Regions from separate parts of the Nonomuraea sp. NPDC050790 genome, predicted to be linked through region 3. Evidence: riboswitches for the same ligand, from Rfam matches in the RefSeq annotation. Region 3 holds a riboswitch; each other region holds the start of a gene.
What was found. Region 3 has a riboswitch for cyclic di-AMP ahead of ACIBEJ_RS28100 (C40 family peptidase). Riboswitches for the same ligand answer to the same signal wherever they lie in the genome.
Positions count from the first base shown of each region.

Region 1: it holds a riboswitch for cyclic di-AMP, as region 3 does, so the genes downstream of both, ACIBEJ_RS36145 (coiled-coil domain-containing protein) here and ACIBEJ_RS28100 (C40 family peptidase) in region 3, are expected to answer to the same signal.
Region 2: it holds a riboswitch for cyclic di-AMP, as region 3 does, so the genes downstream of both, ACIBEJ_RS30060 (CHAP domain-containing protein) here and ACIBEJ_RS28100 (C40 family peptidase) in region 3, are expected to answer to the same signal.

Region 1 covers NZ_JBITGF010000007.1:633,961-638,865, forward strand. The annotation lists gene ACIBEJ_RS36140 (hypothetical protein) at 1-530, opposite strand, end outside; gene ACIBEJ_RS36145 (coiled-coil domain-containing protein) at 596-1,549, opposite strand; cyclic di-AMP (ydaO/yuaA leader) riboswitch at 1,556-1,693, opposite strand; gene galT (galactose-1-phosphate uridylyltransferase) at 1,760-2,821, opposite strand; gene ACIBEJ_RS36155 (DeoR/GlpR family DNA-binding transcription regulator) at 2,818-3,597, opposite strand; gene ACIBEJ_RS36160 (50S ribosomal protein bL37) at 3,732-3,809, shown strand; gene ACIBEJ_RS36165 (dihydrolipoyl dehydrogenase family protein) at 3,813-4,905, opposite strand, start outside.
Region 2 covers NZ_JBITGF010000006.1:139,090-143,994, forward strand. The annotation lists gene ACIBEJ_RS30050 (dynamin family protein) at 1-817, opposite strand, end outside; gene ACIBEJ_RS30055 (endonuclease/exonuclease/phosphatase family protein) at 887-1,813, opposite strand; cyclic di-AMP (ydaO/yuaA leader) riboswitch at 1,972-2,119, shown strand; gene ACIBEJ_RS30060 (CHAP domain-containing protein) at 2,174-2,905, shown strand; gene kdpF (K(+)-transporting ATPase subunit F) at 3,289-3,378, shown strand; gene kdpA (potassium-transporting ATPase subunit KdpA) at 3,378-4,905, shown strand, end outside.
Region 3 covers NZ_JBITGF010000005.1:619,911-624,815, forward strand. The annotation lists gene ACIBEJ_RS28085 (glycosyltransferase family 4 protein) at 1-343, opposite strand, end outside; gene ACIBEJ_RS28090 (M48 family metallopeptidase) at 340-1,614, opposite strand; gene ACIBEJ_RS28095 (hypothetical protein) at 1,611-2,324, opposite strand; gene ACIBEJ_RS28100 (C40 family peptidase) at 2,394-2,870, opposite strand; cyclic di-AMP (ydaO/yuaA leader) riboswitch at 2,938-3,102, opposite strand; gene ACIBEJ_RS28105 (class I SAM-dependent methyltransferase) at 3,324-3,956, opposite strand; gene ACIBEJ_RS28110 (LysR family transcriptional regulator) at 4,027-4,905, shown strand.

The DNA of each region.
Region 1 (4,905 bases), on a different contig from region 3:
GGCGGCGGCTTGCGCAGCAGCGCCGACGCGCGTCCGAACAGGCGCAGCGCGCTGCGTTCCAGCAGGTCGGTCATCCGCTGGATGATCTCGCGCGCGGTCGTCCTGGCGCCGCCGACGGCGGGACCCACGGCGGCCAGCGAGGCGCCGCCCGTGGGACCGGAGAGCGCGACCAGCCGTGAGACGTGCAGCGCCAGCCGTATGATCAGGACGATCAGCGCCACCTTCATGGCGAGCACGATCAACGCGGACAGTCGCAGCGCGCCGCCGATGAGTAGCGCGGCGGTGACCGCGTCTCCGGAGCGATCCGAGGTGTCGCGCCACTCGCCGTCGAACGCCCTGACCCCTTCGCCGTCGTTCCCGGCCGTGGTCCTGGCGGCGTGCGCGGCCGCGGTGGAGGAGACGCGCGCCGCCGTCATCGCGAAGGCGATCCACCGGGTCCCTGCCTCGTACAGGCGGTCCTCGTCGGCTAGCGGCCAGGAGACCACGAGGTTGAGCAGCATGGCCAGCCCCGGCGGTGGCTGCAGCGCCACGTTGCCTCCTTGCCCGGTGATCACGTCCGACGCGCCACCCTACTGGGGCGGTGCGGTGGGCGCACTCAGTGCATGGAGATGTGGGGGTGGTCGAAATGGTTCTCGGTGACGCTGCCGCGGTCGCTCATCGCCCGCCAGCCCGAGCCCATGTTGATGCGCTGCTTCCAGATCACGTACTTCACGCCGAAGCGGTCCTTGTTCTTGATCGCCCAGGCCGCGATCTGGTCGCCGAGGGCCTGGTTGGCGGCCGTGGGCATGGAGCCGCCGGTGCTCATCATGAAGTCGCAGGCGCGGCCCAGCGGGTGCTCGCCGCCGCCGCCCGAGCGGTAGCAGCCGACCTCGAAGGGCAGGTTGAAGGTCTTCTTGATCTCGTCGCGGATGATCCGCATGCGGGAGGTGATGTTGTCGGAGCCGGAGGGCAGCTCGGGGGCCCAGGAGCCGTTGTTGCGCTTGCCGGTGCCGTACGGCATGAGGTCCTGGAGCTTGTCCTTGATGTCCTTGATGACGCCCTCGGCGGCCACGCGTTCCTTGGCGACGGTCTCGGCCTGCCCGGCGATCTGGGTGGTGAGCGAGGCGGCCTCGTCGGCGGCCTTCTTCTTCTGGTCGCGGGCGGCGGCGACGCCCGCGATGACCGCCTGCTCCTCGTCGGTGAGCTGCTCCAGTACGGCCGCGCCCGGCGCGTCCGGCGTGTACAGGAAGGGGGGCAGTGAGGTGCCGGTGCCCTGGTAGCGGAGCTGGGCGATCTCGGCCACCCGCCGCTCGGCGTCCACCAGCGCCTGCTCGGCGGCGGCCAGGCGGTCCTGGGCGGCCTTCTCGGCGTCCTTCGCCTTGGCGAGGGCCACGCGCTTGCCGTTGTAACTCTCGATGAGCGTGTCGACCTTGGTGTTGAGCTTCTTCAGCTCGGCCCGCAACTGCTTCTCGCTCGGCTTGGGCGCGGCCTGCGCGGTCGCCGGGGTGAGCGCCACAGCTGCGGCGGTGATCAGACCGATGGCCAAAGTCGCGGGGGACGCAACCGCCACGTGGGGCATTCCTCTCCATCTGCCGGCCGGGTTAGCTGACGGGTTCGGGCTGGGAGATGCCCTACCACCGAAGTGGATTCACCCCAGGTGAGGGTGGGTCCCCGGCTCCCGGGCAACACGCCCGGGATTAGGCGGCAACGGCTGTGACAACCGGTGCGTGAGGGATATTAGTAGTAAATCCCTGGTAACGCGACTTCAAGTGGAAACCAATTAGTGATCTACCTGTGATCGAAGGAGCCGCGCGGCCTCCTCGGGCAGCACGTCGTTGATGAAGGCCCCCATCGCCGACTCCGAACCCGCCAGGTACTTGAGCTTGCCGGGCGCGCGCCTGATCGAGAACAGCTCCAGGTGGAGATGTCCCAGCTCACGAAGGTGCCGCACCGGCGCCTGATGCCACGCCGAGATGTACGGCATGGCCACCCCGAAGATCCCGTCCAGCGCCCGCAGCACCGAGGTGTAGAGCGGCGCGAACGCCGCCCGCTCGGCCGAGGTCAGCGCCGCGAGGTCCGGCACCTGCCGGTGCGGGTAGAGATGCACCTCGTACGGCCAGCGCGCCGCGGCCGGCACGAAGGCGGTCCACAGGTCGTTGGCGGCCACGACCCGCTCCCCGGCCCGCTCGGCGGCCAGCACGTCCGCGAACAGCCCCGGCCGCCGTTGCGCCGCCGCGAGCTGCTGCCTGGTCCGCGGCGTCACGTACGGATAGGCGTAGATCTGCCCGTGCGGGTGGGTCAGCGTGATCCCGATCTCCTCGCCCCGGTTCTCGAACACGAAGACCTGCTCGACGCCCTCGATCGCGGACAGCTCGGCGGTGCGGTCCGCCCACGCCTCCATGACCAGCTCGACCTGCGCGTCGCTCAGCCGGGAGAACGAGGAGGAGTGGTCCGAGGTAAAGCACACCACCTCACACCGCCCCGCACCCGGCCGCACCTCACTCAAGCCCCCCACGTCCCGATAAGTCCCAAAATTTCCGCTGAAAGAGGGGAACCTGTTCTCGAACACCACCACGTCATAGTCGTGTGCCGGGATCTCCGAGGCCCGCGTGCCGGTCGACGGGCACAACGGGCACTCGTCGGCAGGCGGCATGAACGTCCGCGTCTGCCGGTGCCCCGCGATCGCGATCCACTCCTCGGTCAGCGGGTCGTAGCGCAGCTCGGAGGCGACCGGCCGGGGGTCGAGCGGCCGCCGGTCCACCGCGCTCCTGTCGGCGTCGTCGCGCCGGTCGAAGTAGATCAGCTCTCGCCCGTCGGCCAGGTGGGTGATGGTGCGCTTCACTGCGTGCCCTCCGCGATGATCAGTTCTCCGACGCGCTCCGCCAGCTCGGCCCGCGCCTCGGCGGGCAGCCCCTGGTCGGTGATGACAACGTCGGCCTCGTTCAGGTCGGCGATCGTGCTGATGCCGACGGTGTTCCACTTGGTGTGGTCGGCGGGCACGACGAGGCGGTGCGCGGCGGCCACCAGCTCCCTGTCGGTCTCCGACTCCAGCAGGTTCGGCGTGGTGAAGCCGGCCCGCACGCTCATGCCGTGCACGCCCAGGAACAGCGTGTCCACGTGCAGCCGGCGGATGGCGGCGACCGCGACGGGGCCGACCAGCGCGTCGGAGGGCGTGCGCACGCCGCCGGTCAGCACGACCGTGCGGTCGGCGCGCGGGGCGCGGTGGAAGACGTCCGCCACCGGGACCGAGTTCGTGATGACGGTGAGGTCGGCGACCGAGACCAGGTGATGGGCCAGCGCCCACGTGGTGGTGCCCGCCGACAGGGCGACCGCGGTGCCCGGCCCGACCAGTGCGGCCGCGCGGCGCGCGATCGCCTCCTTCTCCTGCTGCTGGCGGGCGGACTTGGCGGTGAAGCCCGGCTCCTCGGTGGATCCGGGTCCGAGCGCGGTCGCGCCGCCGTGCACCTTCTCCAGCAGGCCGCGCTCGGCCAGCGACTCGAGGTCGCGCCTGACCGTCATGTCGGAGACGCCGAGCTCGCGCACGAGGTCGGCCACGCGGACGCCGCCGCTGGCCCGGACCCGTTCGAGGATCGTCTGCTGCCGCTGCTGCGCGAGCACGCGCCCTCCTTCCAACAAGTTCAAACAGATTATGACATGAACATGTTGAAGAATGTGAGGACGCTTGCCGGGGGCCCTGGTCTGGGATACGCATGCCGTACCGCTCAAAGACCCCGCTCAAGGGAGGACGACGGATGGCAAGGCGCGCCCGCAAGTCCAGAGCACGCAAGAAGAAGAAGGCCAACCACGGCAAGCGCCCCGCAGCGCGCTGACGGTCACCCGGCCGCGGTGAGCTCCTTCACGGCGGCCGAAACCGCCCGGTGGAACGTCGGGTAGGCGTAGATCATCTCGTCCAGCCTGGTGAGCGGCACGCGCGCGTGGACGGCCAGCGTGAGCAGCCCCAGCACCTCGCCGCCGGGCGGGGCCGCGACCGTCGCCCCGACCAGGACGCCGTCGGCGGCCACCAGCTTGACCAGCCCCTCCGCCTGGGCGATGTAGCCGCGGGTGCCCAGGTCGCCGACGGCGGTGCGCACGTCCAGGCCCTGGTCGCGGGCCTGCGCCTCGGTCAGGCCCACCGAGCCGATCTCGGGGTCGGTGAAGGTCACCCGGGGCACGGCGTGGTACTCGGCCTCGTGGACCGCTTCGCCGAGGATCTCCTTGACCACGATGTTCGCGTGGTACATCGACATGTGCGTGAACGCGCCCTTGCCGACCGCGTCGCCGATCGCCCAGACGCCCTCGGCCGCGCGCATCCGCGCGTCCACGGGGATCGCCCTGGCGCTCTCGTCGAGGCCGATCGCGCCGACGCCCAGCGCCTTCAGATCCACCCTGCGGCCCGTCGCCACCAGCAGCCGCTGCGCCCGCGCCCCGGCGACGTCGAAGAGCCCGCCGTCATGGTCGACGCGCGCCACCTTGGCCGAGGTACGCACGTCGATGCCCTGATCGGTGAAGACCTTCTCCAGCACCGCGCTCGCCTCCGGCTCCTCCAGGGCGATCAGCCGGTCGGCCGCCTCGACCACGGTCACCGCCGCGCCGAACGTCCTGAACATCTGGGCCAGCTCCACCCCGATCGCGCCGCCCCCGAGCACGATGATCGACTCGGGCAGCTCGGCGTTCTCGATCGCCTGGTGGTTCGTCCAGTACGGCGTGTCCGCCAGCCCCTCGATCGGCGGCACCGAGGGCTGCGAGCCGGTCGCGATCACGATGCCGCGCGCGGCCCGCAGCACCTGGTCGCCGACGGTCACCTCGCCGGGACCCGTGATCCGCCCGTGCCCCCTGACCAGGTGGCCGCCCTTGCCGGTGAACCGGTCGGCGGCCACCTTGTCGTCCCAGTCGTCGGTGGCCTCGCGCACCCGGCGCACCAGCGCC
Region 2 (4,905 bases), on a different contig from region 3:
CGGTGGACCCCCGGTAGACGTCGATGACCTGCTCGGCGCCGTCACGCAGCGGATGGAAGGCCAGCGGGTCGCCGAACGCCGGCGGCCAGCTCTGGTCGCACCTGCTGAGCACGCCGAACGCCTTGAACGGCGTCAGCATGCCGGCTCGGTCGCCGAGGAAGGCGGAGACCGCGGCGACGTCGGGGCCGCTGACGTCCCGGCTGAACAGGTAGAGGACGGCGTCGGCCTGGTCGAGCTCGTCGATGCTCTCCTGGTGGAGCGTCTGGGGGTCGCGGCCCAGCAGCTCCAGCACGGCGGGGTCCTTGACGCCCATCGTGGCCAGGGTGTTGGCGGAGTCCTGGCCGTAGACGCTGCCCAGGCCGGGGGTGTCGACGAGGTGGAAGTCGCGCAGGAACGGGTTGGGCAGGCCGTACTCGACCTTGCGCACGCGCCCGAGGTCGGCGAGGTGGGCCTCGTCGCGGACGGTCCAGCGCGCGAACTGCGCCGGGGCGACCCGGCGCGCGGGGCCGTCGCGGAAGTGCACGGTCAGCGTCGGCCGGGCGGCGTGGACCAGCTCGTTCACGTTGAACGTCAGCTCCTCGCGGCCGGTCACCGCCACGTCCGCGCCGAGCAGCGCGTTGACCAGCGTGGACTTGCCACGCTTGATCTGGCCCGCCACGGCCAGCCGCATGGGCTCGGCGAGCCGGGCCGCGGCGGCGCGCAGGGCGCCGGCCAGCGGGGCGAGTTCGGGGGTCTCGTCGGCCTGGGCCGCGCACTCGCGCAGCATCGTGTCCGCTCGCGCGAGCGCGGGGACGAGCAGATGTTCGGGGGGCATCATCAGGCGCATGTTTAGCGACCGAGCGTGACTCCGTCCACCTCTTGTGTGAAAGGACACGCGAAACCCGCTTTACGGCTGTCCGATACTGAGGTCCGCGAAGACGGCCCGGTGGTCCGTCCCCGGCACGTCGGAGATCTCCACCCGCCGCACCCCGATGGAACGGTCGACGAGGATGTGGTCGATCGTGATGAGCGGCGGGATCGCGCGACCGTGCGGCCACGTCGGGACCAGTCCCTTGCCCACCTGCGCGGCGGCGTCCACGTAGCCGCGGCCGAGCAGGTCGCGGAAGGCGCGGTGGTCCAGGCTGGCGTTGAAGTCGCCGGCGAGGATCCGCCCCGGCGCGGCGGGCGGCAGCGCCGCCATTGCAACGTTCCACTCCGCGTAGAGACGGGGCAACGGCGGGTTCGGGTGCACCGCCACGACCTCCACCGGCCCGGACGGCAGCGCGAGCCTGGCCGCCGGCATGTTGTGCCCGACCGGGGTGAACAGCCCCTCGACCTTGGTCAGCGGGTGGCGCGCGTAGATGCCGCTGCCGGACGGCCCGTCCGCCTCCTCCAGCACGCTGTACGGCAGAAGCCGCCCCAGCCCAGCCGCCTCCAGCGCGGCCACCTGCCGGGGCCGGAGCTCCAGCGCGGTGAACACGTCCACGTCGAACCGCTTGACCAGGTCGATGACCGCCGTGACGTCGGCCCGCCCGAACAGGTTCACGGTCAGCACCCGCAGCGCGGTCCCACCGGCGGGAGCCGGATCGGGAACGACCCTGGGCACGATCACGGCGACCATCGCGGCGGCCGAGACCAGCGCCACCAGAGCGGCGGCACGGTTGCGGAAGAACAGGATCGCCGCGGCGAGCACCGCCAGCACCGCGCCGAGCGGCGTCAGCGTCAGCAACTGGGTGACCGGCCAGCCGATCTCCAGTCCGGTGACACGAGCCAGAGCCCAGGCCGCCAGGAGTACCGCCACCACCCACGACCCCAGGCGTCGCTTCGTCTTCACCAGCCCCGCCCGTCACAGCTTCGAGATTGCCTGAACTTTAAACCGTCCGGAGCCCGAAAGTGTAGTCCCTTGAAGCGTCCTTATCCGGACATTCTTTACCATTACACAATTGCGGTAAGGGGTTGACCGCAACTAGGGTCCTCCTTTATCGGTCGATGACCGACCGACCGCCGAGTCTCCTGGCCGTGCACGCCGGGGGAGCCGGGGACCCACTCGTGTTTCCCGGGGTGAATCCGCTGCTCGCAGCGGTAGGGCACTCCTTCGCCCGAACCCGTCAGCTAACCCGGTAGGCGGCAGAGGAGATCAAGGAGCACGCGTGCGAAACCGCGTTGTCGCCATGCCCGGAAACGGCCGGCGCCCATGAACGCCGACCTCGAGAACGGGATCCAGAAACTGATCGAGGTGCTCGACGCCGAGATCGGCTACACAGAGAAAGGCTCCGGATACACCAAGTTCGGAGAGTGGTACCAGAAGAACGTCGACGGCAGCTACGACTTCTCGAACGCGGCGTGGTGCGACATGTTCCTCGCCTGGGGCGCGGACAAGGCCGGCCTCACCGAGGTGTACGGGCAGTTCGCCTACACCCCCGACCACGCCGCCTGGTTCCGCGACCAGGGGGCGTGGGGGACCAGGCCGGAACCCGGCGCGCTGGTCTTCTACGACTGGTCGGGCGGGAAGAGCCTCGACGGCATCGACCACATCGGCATCGTCACGAAGGTGGACGGCGCCCGCATCACCACCATCGAGGGCAACGTCGACGCCCGCTTCGCCAAGCGGAAGGAGCGCGACCAGAGCAAGGTCGTCGGCTACGGCTACCCCGCCAAGACCGAGGCCGCCGCCGCGTCACGCCAAAACCCCGACACCCCCAACCCGGACACAACCCCTCAATCCCCCGGCCCAGAACAGCCGTCCGACCAGGCTCCTGGGCACCTGGGGCCGAACCTCGCGGCGTCGTCGTCCTCGGCCAAGTTCCTCGCCGCCCCGGCCGCCGAACCGGGCGCGGAGGCGGCGATGGCCGCTCCGCTCCTGCTCGCGGCCCTGGCCATAGCCCTGGTCGCCGGTATGAAGCGGCGCACCCGGCCCGCGTCCTGAGCCGGCGCGCGCCCCTGATCGAGGGACGGGGGCGCGCGCCCGGGGCCGTGGGAAGCGGCCAGCGGGCGTCGTGGCGGCGAGCACCACGTCCGGCGTGAGGAGCGCCGGACGATCGGGCGGTGCTGGGGGCGGCGGGGGGTGGGGGCGGTGGCCTGCCGTAACGGATGGTCTCGGGCGCGCCGCGTCGGGAGGGCGTCAAAAGGTGATGGGCGCGCGTATGGAAGCCGTCAAGAACGGCAAAAGCCCCCAAATCACCCGCTTTGCTTACGGAAGCAAGCAACTTTCCGGAGCTGAGGAGTGGGGATGGCCGACGTCATCTTCGTCGTCCTGACGATCGCGTTGTTCGTGATCCTCGGGCTAGTGGTGAAGGCGGTGGAGCGCCTGTGAGCGCGATCAATGCCACCGGCCTGGTCGTGGCCGTCGGTCTGGTGATCTTCATGGTCGCGGCCCTGCTTTTCCCGGAGCGGTTCTAGTGGGCTGGATCTTCATCGCCTCCCTCGTCCTCGCGCTCGTCCTCACGCACAAGCCGCTGGGCGACTACATGCACCGCGTGTACACGAGCGCCAGGCACAACGTCGTGGAGCGCCTCATCTACCGCCTGCTCGGCGTCCAGGCCGACGCCGAGCAGCGCTGGGCCGTCTACGCGCGCGGCGTCCTGGCCTTCTCGGTCGTCTCCCTCCTCTTCCTGTACGGCCTGCAGCGCCTCCAGGACAAGCTCTTCCTGAGCCTGGGCTTCGCCCCCGTCCCCGACCACGTCGCCTGGAACACCGCCGTCAGCTTCGTCACCAACACGAACTGGCAGGCGTACTCCGGCGAGTCGACGATGGGCCACCTGGTCCAGATGTCCGGCCTGGCCGTGCAGAACTTCGTCTCGGCCGCGGTCGGCATGGCCGTCGCGATCACGCTGGTACGCGGCTTCGCCCGCAGGGGCACCGACACCCTCGGCAACTTCTGGGTGGACCTGGTGCGCGGCACCGTCCGCATCCTGCTGCCGATCGCCTTCGTCGGCGCGCTGATCCTGGTGGCGGGCGGCCTGGTGCAGAACTTCGCCGGACCGCACGAGATCGCCGGCCTGACCGGCCCCACGAACATGACCGGCGGCCCCGTGGCCAGCCAGGAGGTCATCAAGGAGCTCGGCACCAACGGCGGCGGGTTCTACAACACCAACTCGGCGCACCCGTTCGAGAACGCCACCTCCTGGACCAACTGGTTCGAGATCTTCCTCATCCTGCTGATTCCGTTCGCGCTCCCGCGCACCTTCGGCAAGATGGTCGGCCAGGTCCGCCAGGGCTACGCGATCGTCGCCGTCATGGGCGTCATCGCGCTGGTCAGCATCACGCTGACCAACGTCTTCGAACTGGCCGGCAACGCCACCGTCCCCCAGGCGATCGGCGCGGCGCTGGAGGGCAAGGACGTCAGGTTCGGCGTGGCCAACTCCGCCACGTTCGGCGCGGCCACCACGCTGACCAGCACCGGCGCCGTGAACTCCTTCCACGACTCCTACACGCCGTTCGGCGGCATGATGCTGCTGTTCAACATGATGCTCGGCGAGGTCGCCCCCGGCGGCGTCGGCGCCGGCCTCTACGGCATGCTCATCCTCGCCGTGATCACCGTCTTCGTGGCGGGCCTCATGGTGGGCCGCACGCCCGAGTACCTCGGCAAGAAGATCGGCGCCCGCGAGATGAAGCTGGCCTCGATGTACTTCCTGGTCACCCCGATTTTGGTCCTGACCGGCACCGCGCTGGCCATGGGCAACGAGGCGGGCCTGGCGGCGATGCTGAACGGCGGGCCGCACGGCTTCTCCGAGATCCTCTACGCCTTCACCAGCGCCTCGAACAACAACGGCTCGGCCTTCGGCGGCGTCACCGTCAACACCCCGTGGTACGACGTGGCGCTCGGCCTGTGCATGCTGCTGGGCCGCTTCCTGCCGATCATCTTCGTGCTCGCCCTGGCCGGTTCGCTGGCCCGGCAGACCCCGGTCCCGGACACCGCGGGCACGT
Region 3 (4,905 bases):
CCTCGTGGCCGTGGGTCAGCATCACCACCCGCCGCGCCCCCGCCGCCCGCAGCCGGGGCGCGAGCAGCCCCAGCGGCGCCGCCGCGCCGAAGACGACGGTCTCGGCGCCGAGGCGGGTCACCAGGCGGGCGGCCCGCCGCGCGACGCCGGGCGTGGGCAGCATGAGCGAGGTGGGGTGCCGCACGATCGGGTACGGCTGCCGCCGGTCGAACTCGGCGCTGCCCGCCCAGGCCGGCGCGTAGACGACCGCCCCGGGCGTGCGCACCGCCAGCCCGTGCACGAACGACTGGATGCCACCCTGCCGGGGCGGGAAGTCGTTCGTGACGAAGAGGACGCGCCTCACGGCTCGGGGACGCCGTTCAGCAGCGCCCAGGAGCGGGCCATGGCGATGCGCTGCGGCGCGGTGGGGTGGGAGGAGTACAGGACGTGCTCAAGGGGGTCCGGCGCCAGGTCGGAGATGTTGGTCGTGGCCAGGCGCTTCTGCATGGCGGTGAACGTCGCCGGGTCGCGGGTGAGGTCGAGGGCGTGGGCGTCGGCGCGGGCCTCGACGTGGCGGCTGACGACGTTCTGGGCGGGTCCGGACAGGACGGTGGCCAGGCTCATCAGGCCCATGACGGCGCCCACGGCCAGGGGTTCGGTGATGGCGGTGACGCGGGCGCGCCGCCGTACCAGGGGGAAGACCGCGAACAGCAGGGCGGCGCCGAACGCGGCCCCCAGCGCGCCGATGAGCGTGCCGTTGAGCACGTCGTCGTACTTGGCGTGGCCGAGTTCGTGAGCCACGACGAGTTCGACCTCCGGCTCCGGCGCCTTCAGCAGCGTGTCGTAGACGACGATGCGGCGGGTGGCGCCGAAGCCGGAGACGTAGGCGTTGAGCGCGGTGGTGCGGCGGGAGGCGTCGGCGACGAGCACGTCCTCGACCAGCACGCCGTCCCGCTCGGCCATGGCCAGCAGGCTGGTACGCAGCGGCGAGGCCGGCATGGAACGGAAGTCGTTGAACAGCGGCTCGAAGACGACCGGATACACGAACGAGGCGGCGACGGTCAGCCCGGCGGCGCCCACGGCCGCGGGCACCCACCAGCGCCGGAACCTGCGCGCCAGACCCACCAGCGCCACGATCATGATGGACAGCAGCACGACCCGCACCGCGATGTTCTTCAGCCGGTCGCCGCTCCACGCCGCCCATTCCTGGGTGGACAGGCCGAACTCGCGCAGCCGTACCTCGAACCACATGCCGAGCGGCCAGCGCACGACCTCGACCAGCGCGGTGAGCAGCAGCACGCCCAGCACGGCTCGCAGCCACCACGGGCCCCTGAGCCGTCCCAGGACCTTCGCGCCGAGCGGCGTGGCGACCAGCAGCCCCGCGAACAGGATCGTGAGGCCGAGCGACAGGTACGACGGCAGGCTGGTGGCCGCGTCGAACGCCTGCGACCTGGCGATCTCGGCGGCGGAGAAGTCGCGGGCCGGGTCGGGGGCGACCTGGGGCGCGTCCGGCGGCAGGGCCCGCCAGGGCGTGGTGAGCGCGGCGGCCACGACCACGGCGGCGCCGAGCACGACGGCGGCGACCCCGGCCTGGCGCCGTACCCGCGCGGGGGCCTTCTCCCGCTGATCGGTCACTCGAGTTCCTTCCTTAGGTAGGCGCGCCACCCGGCGGCCAGCTCGCGGGCGGGCAGGGGCAGGGCCCGCTCCACACCCAGCCGCCGCGCGTCGCGGTAGAACCTCACCAGCCTGTCCTCGCCGAAGCGCGCGGCGAGGAAGCGACACGCCAGCCAGGCCTCCTGGTAGGACTGTGCCAGCCGCGCGGCCCCCGGCGCGAACGCGCCCGCTCCCGGCAGTTCCCGCGGCACCCGGCCCGCGCGCACCTCGGCGGCCAGTTCCGCCGCCGCCACGGGCACGGCCAGTGCGGCGTCCTTGTAGGCCACGTAGTCGGCGAAGCCCTCGTACAGCCAGGCGGGCAGCCCGCCGGTCCCCGCGGCCACGTGGGTGAGCTCGTGGGCGAGCACGACGTCGCGCCCGGTGGGGGTGAGCCGGGCGTAGTTCTCGGGGATCACGATGACCCTGCCGTCGTGGGCGAGCGCGGCCAGTCCCTCGGCGGAGGCCGTGCCCGCCGTCCGCGCCGCCTGCGCCGCGTCGGCGGCGACCTCGACGCTGGGGCGCACCGGATGGCCGAGCACCGCCGCCACCCGCTCCGCCGCCCGCCGCGCGCGCAGCGACAGGTCCGCGCGGTCCACCCCGTCCCGAGGGGTACGGCCGGCCGGCTCGCGCGCGCAGCCGACCGGCACGACGACCAGGAGGGCCGCGAGGGCGGCGCGACGGCTCACGACCACGGCCCCGATGGTAGCCGGACGCGCGAAGGCCCCGTCCCGGGAGGGGACGGGGCCTTTCGGACCGGGCGGCTACAGACCGGGCCGGACGGCTCCTGCGAAGGACGACTTGCGCCATCCGCCGAGCTTCTCGATGCGCACCCGCTTGCCCGAACTGGGCGAGTGGACCATCTTGCCGTCGCCGACGTACATGCCGACGTGGCCTCGACCGCGGAAGAACAGCAGGTCACCCGGCTGCAGCGACTTCCACGAGATCTTCTTCTTGATGCGCGCGTACTGGCTGTGCGTCACGCGGGGGATCTTGACTCCGGCCTTCTTCCAGGCGTACTGGACGAGACCGGAGCAGTCGAAGGCGCCGGGTCCCGTTCCGCCGTAGCGGTACGGGTCGCCGATCTGCGCCCTTGCCGCGGAGACGGCCTTGCGGGCCTTGCTCTTCTGCCGTGCAGTCGCCGACTGCTTCGCCGTCTTGGCCGTCACGGTGGTCTTGACCGCGGTCTGCGCCTGGGCCGCCGGGGCATGGAGGGCGAACCCTCCGGCCGTCACGGTCATGGCGATCGCCGCACCACTCAAGACAAGACGACGGGGGTTGTGCAGGGAGGTAGACAGGATTTCTCCTTGGTTCTTCCACGAACGCCTACCGGGTTAGCTGACGGATTCGGGCCTGGAAGTCGCCCTACGGCACGCCGAAACGCGCCGATTCACCCCTTGATCCCGGGGGAATGGGATCGGTGGTTCCCCGGCTCCGTGCCTCCTGGCTGCACGGACTCGGCAGGTCACGGCCCCTTGTCGAGCAGGGGGTGACCGGCGGATCTCTGTGGGACTCGGCGACATGGCTTGTTCGCCGCGACGCCAGAACGTACTCGCGGGTTCACGGCTCGGCAAAGTCCCGGCAAAGTTGTCAAGATCCGACAGAGGTGTCAGTCAAGTCGGGAACTCCTGCTGGACACAGGGGTCCGTTACCGGAATGTGACCCTCCTCACACTTGGAGCTCCAGGGGGTGAGTCAGGTCCCATTCGTCACACCTGTCACACGGGTCACAGCGGTCAGCCGGAAGCCGGTCGGCTGGTGCCGTACCTCCTCGATCTCCTTCAGCCGCGCCGCGTGCTCGCCGCCGAGATACCGGAAGAGGTACGGCACCCGCCGCATCCGCACGACCTCGAACCGGGCGGCGACGGCGTCGAGCATGTCCCCGGCGGGCGAGTGGTCGACGTGCGCCGCGCGCCATCGGGCCAGGGGGTCGGGCTCGGGCCGGTCGAAGCGGCCGAGCAGCCTCCCGACGTCGTAGAACCAGGTCGCGGCGGCCGCGTCGGCCCAGTCCCAGGCGAACTCGTCCACCACCAGCCGGCCGCCGGGCCGCAGCAGCGCGGCCGTCCGGTCGAGCGCGGCCTCCAGCGGGTGCATGTGGTGCAGCGACAGTGACAGCACGATGACGTCGAACGGGTCGTCCTCGTAGACCGTCAGGTCGGCCTCCCGCGCGGGCACCCCCGCCGCCCTGGCCGCGGACGGGTCGAGGTCGATGGCGGTGACGTCGTGTCCGCGCGCGATCAGCGCCGCGGCCAGGGCGCCCGCGCCGCAGCCCGCGTCGAGCACGCGGGCGGGGGCGTCGGGGAGCGCGGAGAGCATCCAGGTGTCCATGACCCGATCGTGCGCGGCCCGAGCCATGCGCACCACTGCGGGATCGGCATGAAAGACATAAGCTCCATGCATGCTTGACGTCTGGTCGCTGAAGGTGCTGTCAGAGGTGGGGCGGCTGGGGTCGTTCTCGGCCGCCGCCGAGGCGCTGTCGATGACCCAACCGGCCGTCTCCCGGCAGATCGCCGCCCTGGAGCGCCGGGCCGGGGTGCTGCTGTTCCACCGGCTGCCACGCGGCGTACGCCCCACCGGCGCCGGACAGGCCGCCCTGGAGCAGGCCGCGCACGTGCTCGACGGGATCGCGCTGCTGGAGACCCGGCTGGCCGCGCATGCGAGCGGCGAGCGCGGGCGGGTGCGGGTGCAGGCGTTCCCGAGCGCCGCCACCGCGTACGTGCCCGAGTGCTTCCGCCTCTTCGCCGCCCGCCACCCGGCGGTCGAGCTGTCGCTGACCGTGGGCGGGGGCGCCGCCGCCGTCCTGTCCGGACAGGCCGACCTCGCGCTGGTGACGTCGTGGGACCCCGCGCCGCAGGGCCTGGAGCTGGTGCCGCTGCTCGACGACGAGCTGCTGGTCGCACTGCCGGGCGCGCATCCGCTGGCGGGCGGCGACAGCGTGCGGCTGCGGGCGCTGGCCGGGGAGGCGTGGATCGACGGCAGCCACCCCGACTGCCTCGGGCCGCTGTCGGAGCTCGCCGCCGCGCTCGGGGCGCCGCCACGTGTCAGCCACCTGTGCGACGACTGGAACGGCCGTCAGGGGCTCGTGGCGGCGGGCGTCGGCGTGATGGTCTTCCCGTCGATCGCCGGGGGGACGGCCGTGCGCCCGGACATCAGGCTCCTGCGTCCCGAGCCCGCCCTGCCCGCGCGCCGCGTCCTCGCCGCCGTCCTGCCCGCGCCGGGGCGCTCACCCGCCGTGGAGGAACTGCTGCGCACCATGCTCGGGTACGGCCGGCCGTGA